One region of the Companilactobacillus paralimentarius genome, then DNA from elsewhere that is predicted to be linked to it. Evidence: a T-box and tRNA genes for the amino acid it is inferred to sense, from the RefSeq annotation. Region 1 holds a T-box; the other holds one or more tRNA genes.
What was found. A T-box is a leader RNA that pairs with one kind of tRNA and senses whether it is charged. The one in region 1 lies ahead of asnS (asparagine--tRNA ligase), so its partner is inferred to be a tRNA-Asn.

Region 1 (5,815 bases):
GTTCAACTTTTAAGTGGAAACTATTTAATTTACAAGATGAGAAATGTATCGCTGAGGGTATGGTCGATCGTTTAGGTAAAGAAGATTCCGTGTTTAAAATAAAATTTGATGGAAAGAAATTAAGCGAAAATAAATATGTGCCAACGCATGAGTCTGCTGTGACGTTAACGTTGCATACTTTGCTTAGTATAAAAGCAATTAAAAGTTATGATGAAATCACACGTGTCGGACACAGAGTTGTTGCTGGCGGTACTATTTTTAAAGACTCGGTTGTAGTTGATTCAAAGGTTATAAAGCAAATTAGTGAATTATCAGAACTGGCACCATTACATAATCCTAGTCAGGTTGCAGGAATTGAGGCATTTGAAAAATTATTGCCAGATGCTATACAAGTCGCAGCATTTGATACCTCATTCCATCAAACGCTAAAACCAGCAAACTATTTGTACGGAGTTCCTTATGAATATTACGAGAAATATGGAGTTCGTAAATTTGGTGCACAAGGCATTAGCCATCGATATGTATCTACACAAGCTGCTGAATTTTTAGGAAAACCAATAGATAAACTTCGAATCATTTCTTGTCACTTAGGAAGTGGAGCTTCTATAGATGCTATTGAAAATGGAAAATCAATAGATACATCGATGGGCTTTACTCCAGAGTCAGGTCTAATGATGAGTTCACGTGCAGGGGATATTGATCCATCACTAGTAACATATCTTATGAAGAAGCTAAATATTACTGACGCTGATGAGATGACTGACATCTTGAATAACGAGTCTGGTTTATTAGGCATTTCAGGCATATCACCTGATCTTCGAGATTTAATGGCGGTTAAAGATGAGAATCCAAGAGCTAAATTAGCTGTAGATATGTATATAAATCGAATTGTTAAGTATATTGGTTCATACATTTCTTTGATGAACGGTGTAGATGCTATTATCTTTACTGCGGGAACTGGTGAAAATAATCCGGATATTCGATCAATGATTATGGAACATTTCCGTTATATGGGTATTAAGCTAGATGATGATGCCAATAGAAATAGTAAAGGAACTCGTAAAATCAGTTCAGAGGACTCTCAAAGTGATGTATTAGTTATTCCAACTAATGAGGAGTTAATGATTTTAAGGGACGTTGTTCGTTTAACTGGTAATGAGGATGTTCATAATGATAAGTATCAAGAATCAGTAAGCACATTTTAATAGTAAAAACTTTTGTTCCAGACTAGTAAAAGATTCTATTTATTATTTTTCTTCTGAATTTAAAAAAATAACGGCATCCATTTAGAATAAGCGTATGTAATTACGTTTCTAAATGGATGCCGTTTTAGTTTCTGAAGAAGAAAACTATTTTGACTGTAGTTATTATATTTTTTAAGAGCTTAGAAAAGATTATCCAGTTTAAACTCATTTAAAATTAGTCCAACTTTTTTGTCCAGTGGCAATAGACCGTCAATAACCAAGTCTGCATCACTACTAATATATTTGTCGTGATTAACAAAAATTGGTCTGGCAAAGTTTAAATAAGTTTTAACCCAATCACGTATCTGTTCACCATCCTTGTTTGTGTAATCGCGTAGAATTTGACGAGCAAAGCAAACGTCCAATGGCGTTTTTATATAGATAACTTTGTCGATATAGGGTTTCAATGTGTCATGCTTATACCCAAAGGGAAAGTCGACTAGTATGAAATGATGTTTATTGTAAACTTTAAGGAAGTCATCCATTAGCATACTGATATCATACTGGTTAACAGCCTCCTGAATTGGGGTATCGATAGGTGGTGCGGAAGGTAAGGCATCTATACTGTAGTCGTCAAAAGAAATGAGGCTACAATCAGGTAACTTATGACTTAATTCTTGAATCAGAGTGGTTTTTCCACTGGCAGTGACACCACTTATGACGATGACATAACTTTTTAACATATTTTTCACTTCCTGAAAGTAATATAACTCTTCTATTGGAAAAATAAAAAGGCGTTCAAATATGAACACCTTTTTTGAAACTAATTTGTTTGGGTTTGGTTCAATTCTTGCTTAGGTTTATAAGTATCAGACAAAATCAAGGTATAAGAATTAACGCCGAAGAAGGCGACAATTACCATTAATCCTGTCATGAAGAAACCTAAAAACATGAAGCCTAATCCTAATGCAAGGCCGAAGAGGGCAAAACATAACATTAAGATTTTTGAAACGTTGACAAGACTACGTTCACTTTTAAAGACGTACTTATAAATTACATCGATTTTTCTTGATTTATAGACAACATTTTCAACTTGATGAAGCTCAAGGATTATTCCATATGGTTCAAAGCCATTTTTTATAATATCTTTATCAAAATCAGTCGGAACAACTTTTTTATATCTGCCACCAGTTATTTTTATTGTGGGATAAACTCCTTGAGACATAATCTTTTTTAGATGAGAATTTAGTGGATAGGAGCCGATCACAACAGTTTCAAAACCGGGAATACGGGCTAGGACATTAATTTTCTTATCAAGTACACTTAAGCTGACAATGGCTGAATCAAGATTAGCCAATTGATGAATCCGAAAAATGAATTTATTTTTTAGAATATTTTTATCTTTTTTACCTTCATATAGGTCTTCGGGATTGATAGTTCTTACGTAATTAATATAATTCTCAATAAAAGTTGTTGAATCTTCAGTTAAAGTTAAGTTCTTATCAAATAAAATAGTCATGTTTCCCCCAAAAATTGTAGCGACTAGTGACAGTATAACAAAAATGTATGCGCTTTTGTGGGAATTTATGAAAACGCTTTAATTTATTTGGTAATTTTTTTATTTAGCCAATTTATTAATAATCTGCTTACAATATTTTGTTGTTTTTGATTACTAATAGAAGCAGATTTATCGCCACTCTGTTTGCCATAGCTACCAAAGCCAGCATGATTTCCACCTTGAATTTGTTCATAAAGTGTATTACTTGGTAGTAGTTTTTTGGCTTTATTGTAGTTTTTCCATTTCAAAACGCCATCATTTGAAGCAGTAATTGATAAAACCGGAACCTTAGTTTTCCGTAAATCACCTTTTTTCTCAGGATAGCTGGCTAAGAAAAAGACGCCCTTTAAATTTTTAGGATTATTGTGAGCATAGCGACTAGCCATAGTTCCACCTAATGAGTGACCTCCAATAACATATCCATTATTTTTAGAAACTTGATTAGCTATGTTAGTTTTTAGAACAGCTAGGTCTAATGGAAATCTCACAATGTAAACTGAATATCCCGCTTGAGCAACTTTCTTAGCCCAAATGCTGTAACTCTTGGGTTCCACTAAAGCACCAGGATAGAAAATGACTTTAGGATTTTGGTCGTTTCCTGAAAATTTGGTTATATTGTCATCTGTAGTGCTAATTTTACTAGCTGATATTGCTGCAGTTGAAGGTTGGTATTCCTTATTTTTAACGACAATAATAGAAATCAATATGATTGCGATGATGGCAATAATGATACCAATTAGCCATTTAAAAAATTTTTTCATGATCTTCCTCCTCAATATCTATATTCTACTTTACAATTTAGTCAAAGTTATGCTACATTTAAGAAAATTAATATATCTAAAGATATTAAAAGAAGGAGTACTGTATACTTTATCCACAGGGAGTTAAGGTGAGTGAGAACTTAACGTGTCGGTATATAGGAAAAACATCTTTGTTATTCTAGCTGAAATCATAGGAGAGTAGGTTTAGACGTGACCCAGTACGTTATAATTGGAGAGTATTTAATGTACTTTTGAGGTGTTTTTTAAAAAACTTGGGTGGTACCGCGGAAAGATCTTTCGTCCCTTTTATTGGGGATGGAGGATCTTTTTTTCGTCTACAGTATTCCAGATGTGAAAAGGAGAAATCAATGCAAAACGTTTTAGTTAAAGATTTATATAAAAAAGAATTTGCTGACGGTGATCAAGTCACGCTTAATGGCTGGATTCGTACAATCAGAGGTTCAAAACGAGTAGGTTTTATTGAGTTAAATGATGGTTCATTCTTTAAGAATGTTCAAGTTGTTATTACTAGTGATATGGATAACTATGCTGATGTTGTTAAGTTCCCAATCAGCACAACAATTAAAGTTGTCGGTGAAGTTGCCCTTACTCCTAAGGCACAACAACCATTTGAAATTCATGCTACCGAAGTAGTTGAAGAAGGTGCTTCAGATTCAGATTATCCATTACAAAAGAAAGCTCACTCATATGAATTCATGAGAACTGTAGCTCATTTGCGTCCTAGAACAAATACCTTCTATTCAGTATTTAGAATCCGTTCACTAGCTGCTTTTGCTATTCATGAATATCTACAACACAATGGTTTCGTTTATGTTCACACACCAATTATCACTAGTTCCGATGCTGAAGGTGCCGGTGAAATGTTCCAAGTAACAACATTGGATATGAACAACGTACCAAAGACTGACGATGGCAAAGTCGATTATAATGAAGACTTCTTTAAGAAAGAAACTAACCTAACTGTTAGTGGACAACTAGAAGTTGAACCATTTGCCTTGGCCTTCAGAAATGTTTACACATTTGGACCAACTTTTAGAGCTGAAAACTCACATACTGGACGTCACGCTTCTGAATTCTGGATGATCGAACCAGAAATGGCATTTGCTGACCTTAAAGATGAGATGGACTGTTCAGAAGAGTTACTTAAATATGTTATCAACTATGTAATGGACAATGCTAAAGAAGAACTAGATTTCTTGAACGAAAACGTTGATAATACATTGATCGATCGTTTGAAAGCCACAGCTGGCGAAGAATTTGCTCATGTTACTTATACTGATGCAATCGATATTCTTGAAAAAGCTACTGATGTTGAATTTGAAGTTAAACCTTACTGGGGACTTGACCTCGAATCAGAACATGAACGTTACTTGTCAGAAAAAGTTTACAAGAAGCCTGTCTTTATTACTGACTATCCTAAGGAATTCAAAGCTTTCTACATGCGTGCTAATGATGACGGTAAGACTGTTGCTGCAGCTGACTTGTTAGTTCCTGAAATTGGTGAATTAATTGGTGGTTCACAACGTGAAGAACGTCTTGATAAGCTAGAAAGTAGAATGGCTGAACTTGATATGAACGAAGAAGACTACAAGTGGTACTTAGAATTACGTAAGTACGGTGGTACAGTTCACTCAGGCTTCGGTATTGGTTTTGAAAGATTAGTTATGTACATCACAGGTATGGAAAATATCCGTGACGTCATTGCTTACCCAAGAACACCAGGTAATGCTGAATTCTAGGACAGAGAGCGGAGCAAGCCTGCTTAGATTCTGAGCATTTGTAGCTCGTTTCTACTATAAAGTATAGAATTATGGTTATAAAAAAATAAATGAAGAAGACCAGGGCTATAATCAAAATGATTATGGCTCTGGTCTTTTTTGGGCTGTTCGTCAAATCAAGTTGATGGCGGTTCAAGTTAACAGTTAGACCATAAATGGTCTAGCTGTTTTTTTATTTGGCTGATGAGCTTGCTCGAAGCCAAAACATTTGAATATTTATACGTTCAGTAAAGTTGTTCCAACTACGATATCCATAGGCACTACTTTTTATCTTTTTTATTCTTCCAATGATTCCCTCTAAAAATCCGTTGGAATATTTAAGCTTCAGTGCATTTAATACTTGTTTACGATATTTTCTTAATGATGTCATTGTTTGATCCATAGCGGTATTGAGTGGATGATAATTGAGTAGTATCTGATTCATTGTATCAGTATCGCCTGTTCTAATAGCCTTTAAAATATCTTGATATACTTCGTAGGACTTGGCGAAACCTTCGTCCAAATCTAAACACT
Region 2 (5,815 bases), 900 kb from region 1:
GGTTAAGTCCCGCAACGAGCGCAACCCTTATTATCAGTTGCCAGCATTCAGTTGGGCACTCTGGTGAGACTGCCGGTGATAAACCGGAGGAAGGTGGGGACGACGTCAAATCATCATGCCCCTTATGACCTGGGCTACACACGTGCTACAATGGTCGGTACAACGTGCTGCGAACTCGCGAGGGCAAGCAAATCACTTAAAACCGATCTCAGTTCGGATTGTAGGCTGCAACTCGCCTACATGAAGCTGGAATCGCTAGTAATCGCGGATCAGCATGCCGCGGTGAATACGTTCCCGGGCCTTGTACACACCGCCCGTCACACCATGAGAGTTTGTAACACCCAAAGTCGGTGGGGTAACCCTTCGGGGAACTAGCCGCCTAAGGTGGGACAAATGATTAGGGTGAAGTCGTAACAAGGTAGCCGTAGGAGAACCTGCGGCTGGATCACCTCCTTTCTAAGGATATGGTACTTTGGTACCAACGGAAATACACAATTGTTAAAACTTTGTTTAGTTTTGAGGGGTCTACCTGGCGCTTTCGGGCCTATAGCTCAGCTGGTTTAGAGCGCACGCCTGATAAGCGTGAGGTCGATGGTTCAAGTCCATTTAGGCCCATTTTCTCTGTTATAATTGAATAAGTACTATGGGGGTTTAGCTCAGCTGGGAGAGCACCTGCTTTGCAAGCAGGAGGTCATCGGTTCGATCCCGTTAACCTCCATTGACAGAGATGTCATACTCGTACCTTGAAAACTGGATATTAAGAATTAATGAATTAAAGAAACACCGAAAACTGCGCGGCAATCTTTTTGATTGCCAGCTGTGACGAAAGTCATGGCAAATTGTTTTAAATTACTTTTTGTAATTTAATTTAGGTTAAGTTATAAAGGGCGCACGGTGGATGCCTAGGCACTAGGAGCCGATGAAGGACGTAACTAACGACGATACGCCTCGGGGAGCTGTAAGTAAGCTTTGATCCGGGGATTTCCGAATGGGGGAACCCAAATATCGTAATGGATATTTACTTGCCTGTGAATACATAGCAGTCAAGAGGAACACGCAATGAACTGAAACATCTAAGTAGTTGCAGGAAGAGAAAGAAAATTCGATTCCCTGAGTAGCGGCGAGCGAAACGGGAATAGCCCAAACTAAAGAGCTTGCTCTTTAGGGTTGTAGGACTGATGTTGTGAGAACAAAAGGTTATGATAGTCGAACAAGTTGGAAAACTTGGCCAAAGAGAGTGAAAGCCTCGTAAACGAAATCTGATCCACTCCATTCAGTATCCTGAGTACGGCGGAACACGAGAAACTCCGTCGGAATCCGGGAGGACCATCTCCCAAGGCTAAATACTCCCTAGTGACCGATAGTGAACCAGTACCGTGAGGGAAAGGTGAAAAGTACCCCGGAAGGGGAGTGAAATAGATCCTGAAACCGTGTGCCTACAAGTAGTCAGAGTCCGTTTATGGATGATGGCGTGCCTTTTGTAGAATGAACCGGCGAGTTACGTTAACATGCAAGGTTAAGATGAAAAGTCGGAGCCGTAGCGAAAGCGAGTCTGAATAGGGCGACTAAGTATGTTGATGTAGACCCGAAACCAAGTGACCTATCCATGTCCAGGTTGAAGATGCGGTAAAACGCATTGGAGGACCGAACTCGTGTATGTTGAAAAATGCTGAGATGAGATGTGGATAGCGGTGAAATTCCAAACGAACTTGGAGATAGCTGGTTCTCTCCGAAATAGCTTTAGGGTTAGCCTCGAGGTTTAGGATCGTGGAGGTAGAGCACTGTTTGGACTAGGGGCCCGTCTTGGGTTACTGAATTCAGATAAACTCCGAATACCATTGATCTTTACTCGGGAGTCAGACGATGAGTGATAAGATCCACCGTCGAAAGGGAAACAGCCCAGATCACCAGTTAAGGTCCCAAAATTCATGCTAAGTGGAAAAGGATGTGGAAACGCATAGACAACTAGGATGTTGGCTTAGAAGCAGCCATTCATTCAAAGAGTGCGTAATAGCTCACTAGTCGAGTGATTCTGCGCCGAAAATGTACCGGGGCTAAGCATGATACCGAAACTGTGGATGTGTCGTAAGACACGTGGTAGGAGAGCGTTGTAATTGCATTGAAGCCATACCGTGAGGAGTGGTGGAGTGATTAGAAGTGAGAATGCCGGTATGAGTAACGAAAGACCAGTGAGAATCTGGTCGGCCGTAAGACTAAGGTTTCCTGGGGAAGGCTCGTCCTCCCAGGGTTAGTCGGGGCCTAAGATGAGGCCGAAAGGCGTAATCGATGGATAACAGGTTGATATTCCTGTACTAGTTTATTTTGTTTGAACGATGGAAGGACGCAGGAGGATGATGTGTGCACGCTGATGGATATGCGTGTCCAAGCAGTAAGTCTTGATATGAGTCAAATGCTTATATCTCTAAGGACAAGCTGTGATGGGGAGTGAAATTTTAGTAACGAAGCACAATAACTCACACTGCCAAGAAAAGTTCCTAGTTAGAAATAAACTACCCGTACCGCAAACCGACACAGGTAGTCGAGGAGAGTATCCTAAGGTCAGCGAGTGAACTCTCGTTAAGGAACTCGGCAAAATGACCCCGTAACTTCGGGAGAAGGGGTGCTGGTGTAACAGCCAGCCGCAGTGAATAGGCCCAAACAACTGTTTATCAAAAACACAGGTCTATGCTAAATCGTAAGATGACGTATATGGGCTGACGCCTGCCCGGTGCTGGAAGGTTAAGAGGATCAGTTAGCTTTTGCGAAGCTGAGAATTGAAGCCCCAGTAAACGGCGGCCGTAACTATAACGGTCCTAAGGTAGCGAAATTCCTTGTCGGGTAAGTTCCGACCCGCACGAAAGGCGTAATGATTTGGGCACTGTCTCAACGAGAGACTCGGTGAAATTATAATACCCGTGAAGATGCGGGTTACCCGCGACAGGACGGAAAGACCCCATGGAGCTTTACTGTAGCTTGATATTGAGTTTTTGTGTGACATGTACAGGATAGGTAGGAGCCGTTGATCTCGGAACGCTAGTTTCGAGGGAGGCATTGGTGGGATACTACCCTTGTTATATGAAAACTCTAACCTACATCACTTAGCGTGGTGAGGGACAGTGTCTGGTGGGCAGTTTGACTGGGGCGGTCGCCTCCTAAAATGTAACGGAGGCGCTCAAAGGTTCGCTCAGAATGGTTGGAAATCATTCGTAGAATGTAAAGGCATAAGCGAGCTTGACTGCGAGACTGACAAGTCGAGCAGGGACGAAAGTCGGACTTAGTGATCCGGTGGTACCATATGGAAGGGCCATCGCTCAACGGATAAAAGCTACCCTGGGGATAACAGGCTTATCTCCCCCAAGAGTTCACATCGACGGGGAGGTTTGGCACCTCGATGTCGGCTCATCGCATCCTGGGGCTGTAGTCGGTCCCAAGGGTTGGGCTGTTCGCCCATTAAAGCGGTACGCGAGCTGGGTTCAGAACGTCGTGAGACAGTTCGGTCCCTATCCGTCGCGGGCGTAGGAAATTTGAGAGGAGCTGTCCTTAGTACGAGAGGACCGGGATGGACATACCTCTGGTGTACCAGTTGTGCCGCCAGGCGCATCGCTGGGTAGCTACGTATGGACGGGATAAACGCTGAAAGCATCTAAGTGTGAAGCCCCCCTCGAGATGAGATTTCCCATTCCTTTATGGAAGTAAGATCCGTTAGAGAATATGACGTAGATAGGCTGCGGGTGGAAGTGTAGCGATACATGGAGCTGAGCAGTACTAATAGATCGAGGACTTAACCGAGTAAGAGTTTACAGCAGTTTGAAGTGTTTCAACTTTAATTCATAATCTTAATATCTAGTTTTGAAGGTACGAGCAACAATAGTGTGGTGGCGATAGCGAGAAGGATACACCTGTTCCCATGCCGAACACAGAAGTTAAGCTTCTCCACGCCGAAAGTAGTTGGTGGGAAACTACCCGCGAGGATAGGTAGCTGCCACGCTGTTATTATTCCGGATTAGCTCAGTTGGTAGAGCATCTGACTGTTAATCAGGGTGTCGTCAGTTCGAGTCTGACATCCGGAGTTTTTTTTTACCTTGGAGAGTTGTCCGAGTGGCTGAAGGAGCATGATTGGAAATCATGTATACGGGTATTGACCTGTATCAAGGGTTCAAATCCCTTACTCTCCGTTAGGTTATTTGTACAAACAAGTGTCACTGTATAAAACAGTGTAAAAAGACTATCATATCAATAATGTGATAGTCTTTTTTATTTTATTTTTTTATTCTAATCCGTGAATCAATGTTGTCATGCTGTAGTCACGGAATAAAGACTACTTGAAGAGTACATTAAGCCAGAATTTTTTGTTTATTATTAATGATTTTTATTTCATAAAACATATACAAATTGATAATATGTATGATATAATTATTTTCGTTGAGTTAATGACATGCGCCTATAGCGCAATTGGATAGAGTGTCTGACTACGAATCAGAAGGTTGTAGGTTCGACTCCTACTAGGCGCATAACAAAAAAGAGACTTATGATGATTTTCATCGTAGGTCTCTTTTTTTATCTATTTATGCTTTTTACAAAGGCTGTTCGTCAAATCAAGTTGATGGCGGTTCAAGTTAACAGTTAGACCATAAATGGTCTAGCTGTTTTTTTATTTGGCTGATGAGCTTGCTCGAAGCCAAAACATTTGAATATTTATACGTTCAGTAAAGTTGTTCCAACTACGATATCCATAGGCACTACTTTTTATCTTTTTTATTCTTCCAATGATTCCCTCTAAAAATCCGTTGGAATATTTAAGCTTCAGTGCATTTAATACTTGTTTACGATATTTTCTTAATGATGTCATTGTTTGATCCATAGCGGTATTGAGTGGATGATAATTGAGTAGTATCTGATTCATTGTATCAGTATCGCCTGTTCTAATAGCCTTTAAAATATCTTGATATACTTCGTAGGACTTGGCGAAACCTTCGTCCAAATCTAAACACTTTGTGATTAAATTTAGATCCGTTTCATAATAACCAACACTGTACTGATACTTAGGGTTTATCTTTTCGATGGAATCGAATGATTCCAAGAATTTTTTCCAATCTCTCTTCATGAACAAGTATTCTTTACTTCTTTTAGGCATTCGTTTCATTACCTGTATTCTAGTTGAATTGAGAGAACGATTCATCATCTGAACGATATGAAATCTATCAACAACGACTTTGGCCTTTGGAAACAACTTTGGTACTAAATTAATGTATCCGGCATTTAAATCCAAAGAAATAGTTTTTACCTGTCTTCTGACTTTCAAAGGAAATCGACTGAAGTATTTACTGATTTGATATGAAGTTCTTCTGGGCAAGATATCACCCGTACGATGATTATCGCTATCTAACCAAATAAAGCTCATCTTGTCAGTAGACATAAATTCATCAAATGCCAAGTGCTTAGGAAGATGTTCAGGAAGTGATTTCTTGTGCATCTTGGCTTCTTCATCGATGATACGTTGAACGGTCTTATCGGAGACGTTAAAACGTCTGCCGATATCCTTCAATGATGTATTAAAAGCAGTTTCTGATAAGATCATTTGTCTAACAGGTTGTGCGATTTGACAATATTCCCAAACATAACTAGTTTTGGCTACAAAGATAGAGTTACAAGATTTACATTTATACTTTTGACGTTTCAGACTTATATACGTTGGACGTAATGATAATGATGGAGCGACTATCATATTTTTATTAAATCCATTCTTAACTAAGTGGCCTGCAAGGCCACAGTTAAGACAACGGTCAATCTGTTTAGTTAGCATTGCAAAATAGAC

Region 2: it encodes a tRNA-Asn, which carries the amino acid that the T-box ahead of asnS (asparagine--tRNA ligase) is inferred to sense. The anticodon was not compared.

What each region holds. Positions count from the first base shown of each region.
Region 1 is NZ_OY724131.1:1,740,014-1,745,828, reverse strand. It holds gene ACI6PB_RS08480 (acetate kinase) at 1-1,205, shown strand, start outside; gene ACI6PB_RS08475 (AAA family ATPase) at 1,385-1,927, opposite strand; gene ACI6PB_RS08470 (hypothetical protein) at 2,008-2,703, opposite strand; gene ACI6PB_RS08465 (alpha/beta hydrolase) at 2,787-3,503, opposite strand; T-box leader at 3,579-3,811, shown strand; gene asnS (asparagine--tRNA ligase) at 3,872-5,263, shown strand; gene ACI6PB_RS08455 (ISL3 family transposase) at 5,475-5,815, opposite strand, start outside.
Region 2 is NZ_OY724131.1:842,865-848,679, forward strand. It holds rRNA gene ACI6PB_RS03910 (16S ribosomal RNA) at 1-456, shown strand, start outside; tRNA gene ACI6PB_RS03915 (tRNA-Ile) at 541-615, shown strand; tRNA gene ACI6PB_RS03920 (tRNA-Ala) at 646-718, shown strand; rRNA gene ACI6PB_RS03925 (23S ribosomal RNA) at 872-3,789, shown strand; rRNA gene rrf (5S ribosomal RNA) at 3,872-3,988, shown strand; tRNA gene ACI6PB_RS03935 (tRNA-Asn) at 3,998-4,070, shown strand; tRNA gene ACI6PB_RS03940 (tRNA-Ser) at 4,085-4,175, shown strand; tRNA gene ACI6PB_RS03945 (tRNA-Arg) at 4,438-4,511, shown strand; gene ACI6PB_RS03950 (ISL3 family transposase) at 4,652-5,815, opposite strand, start outside.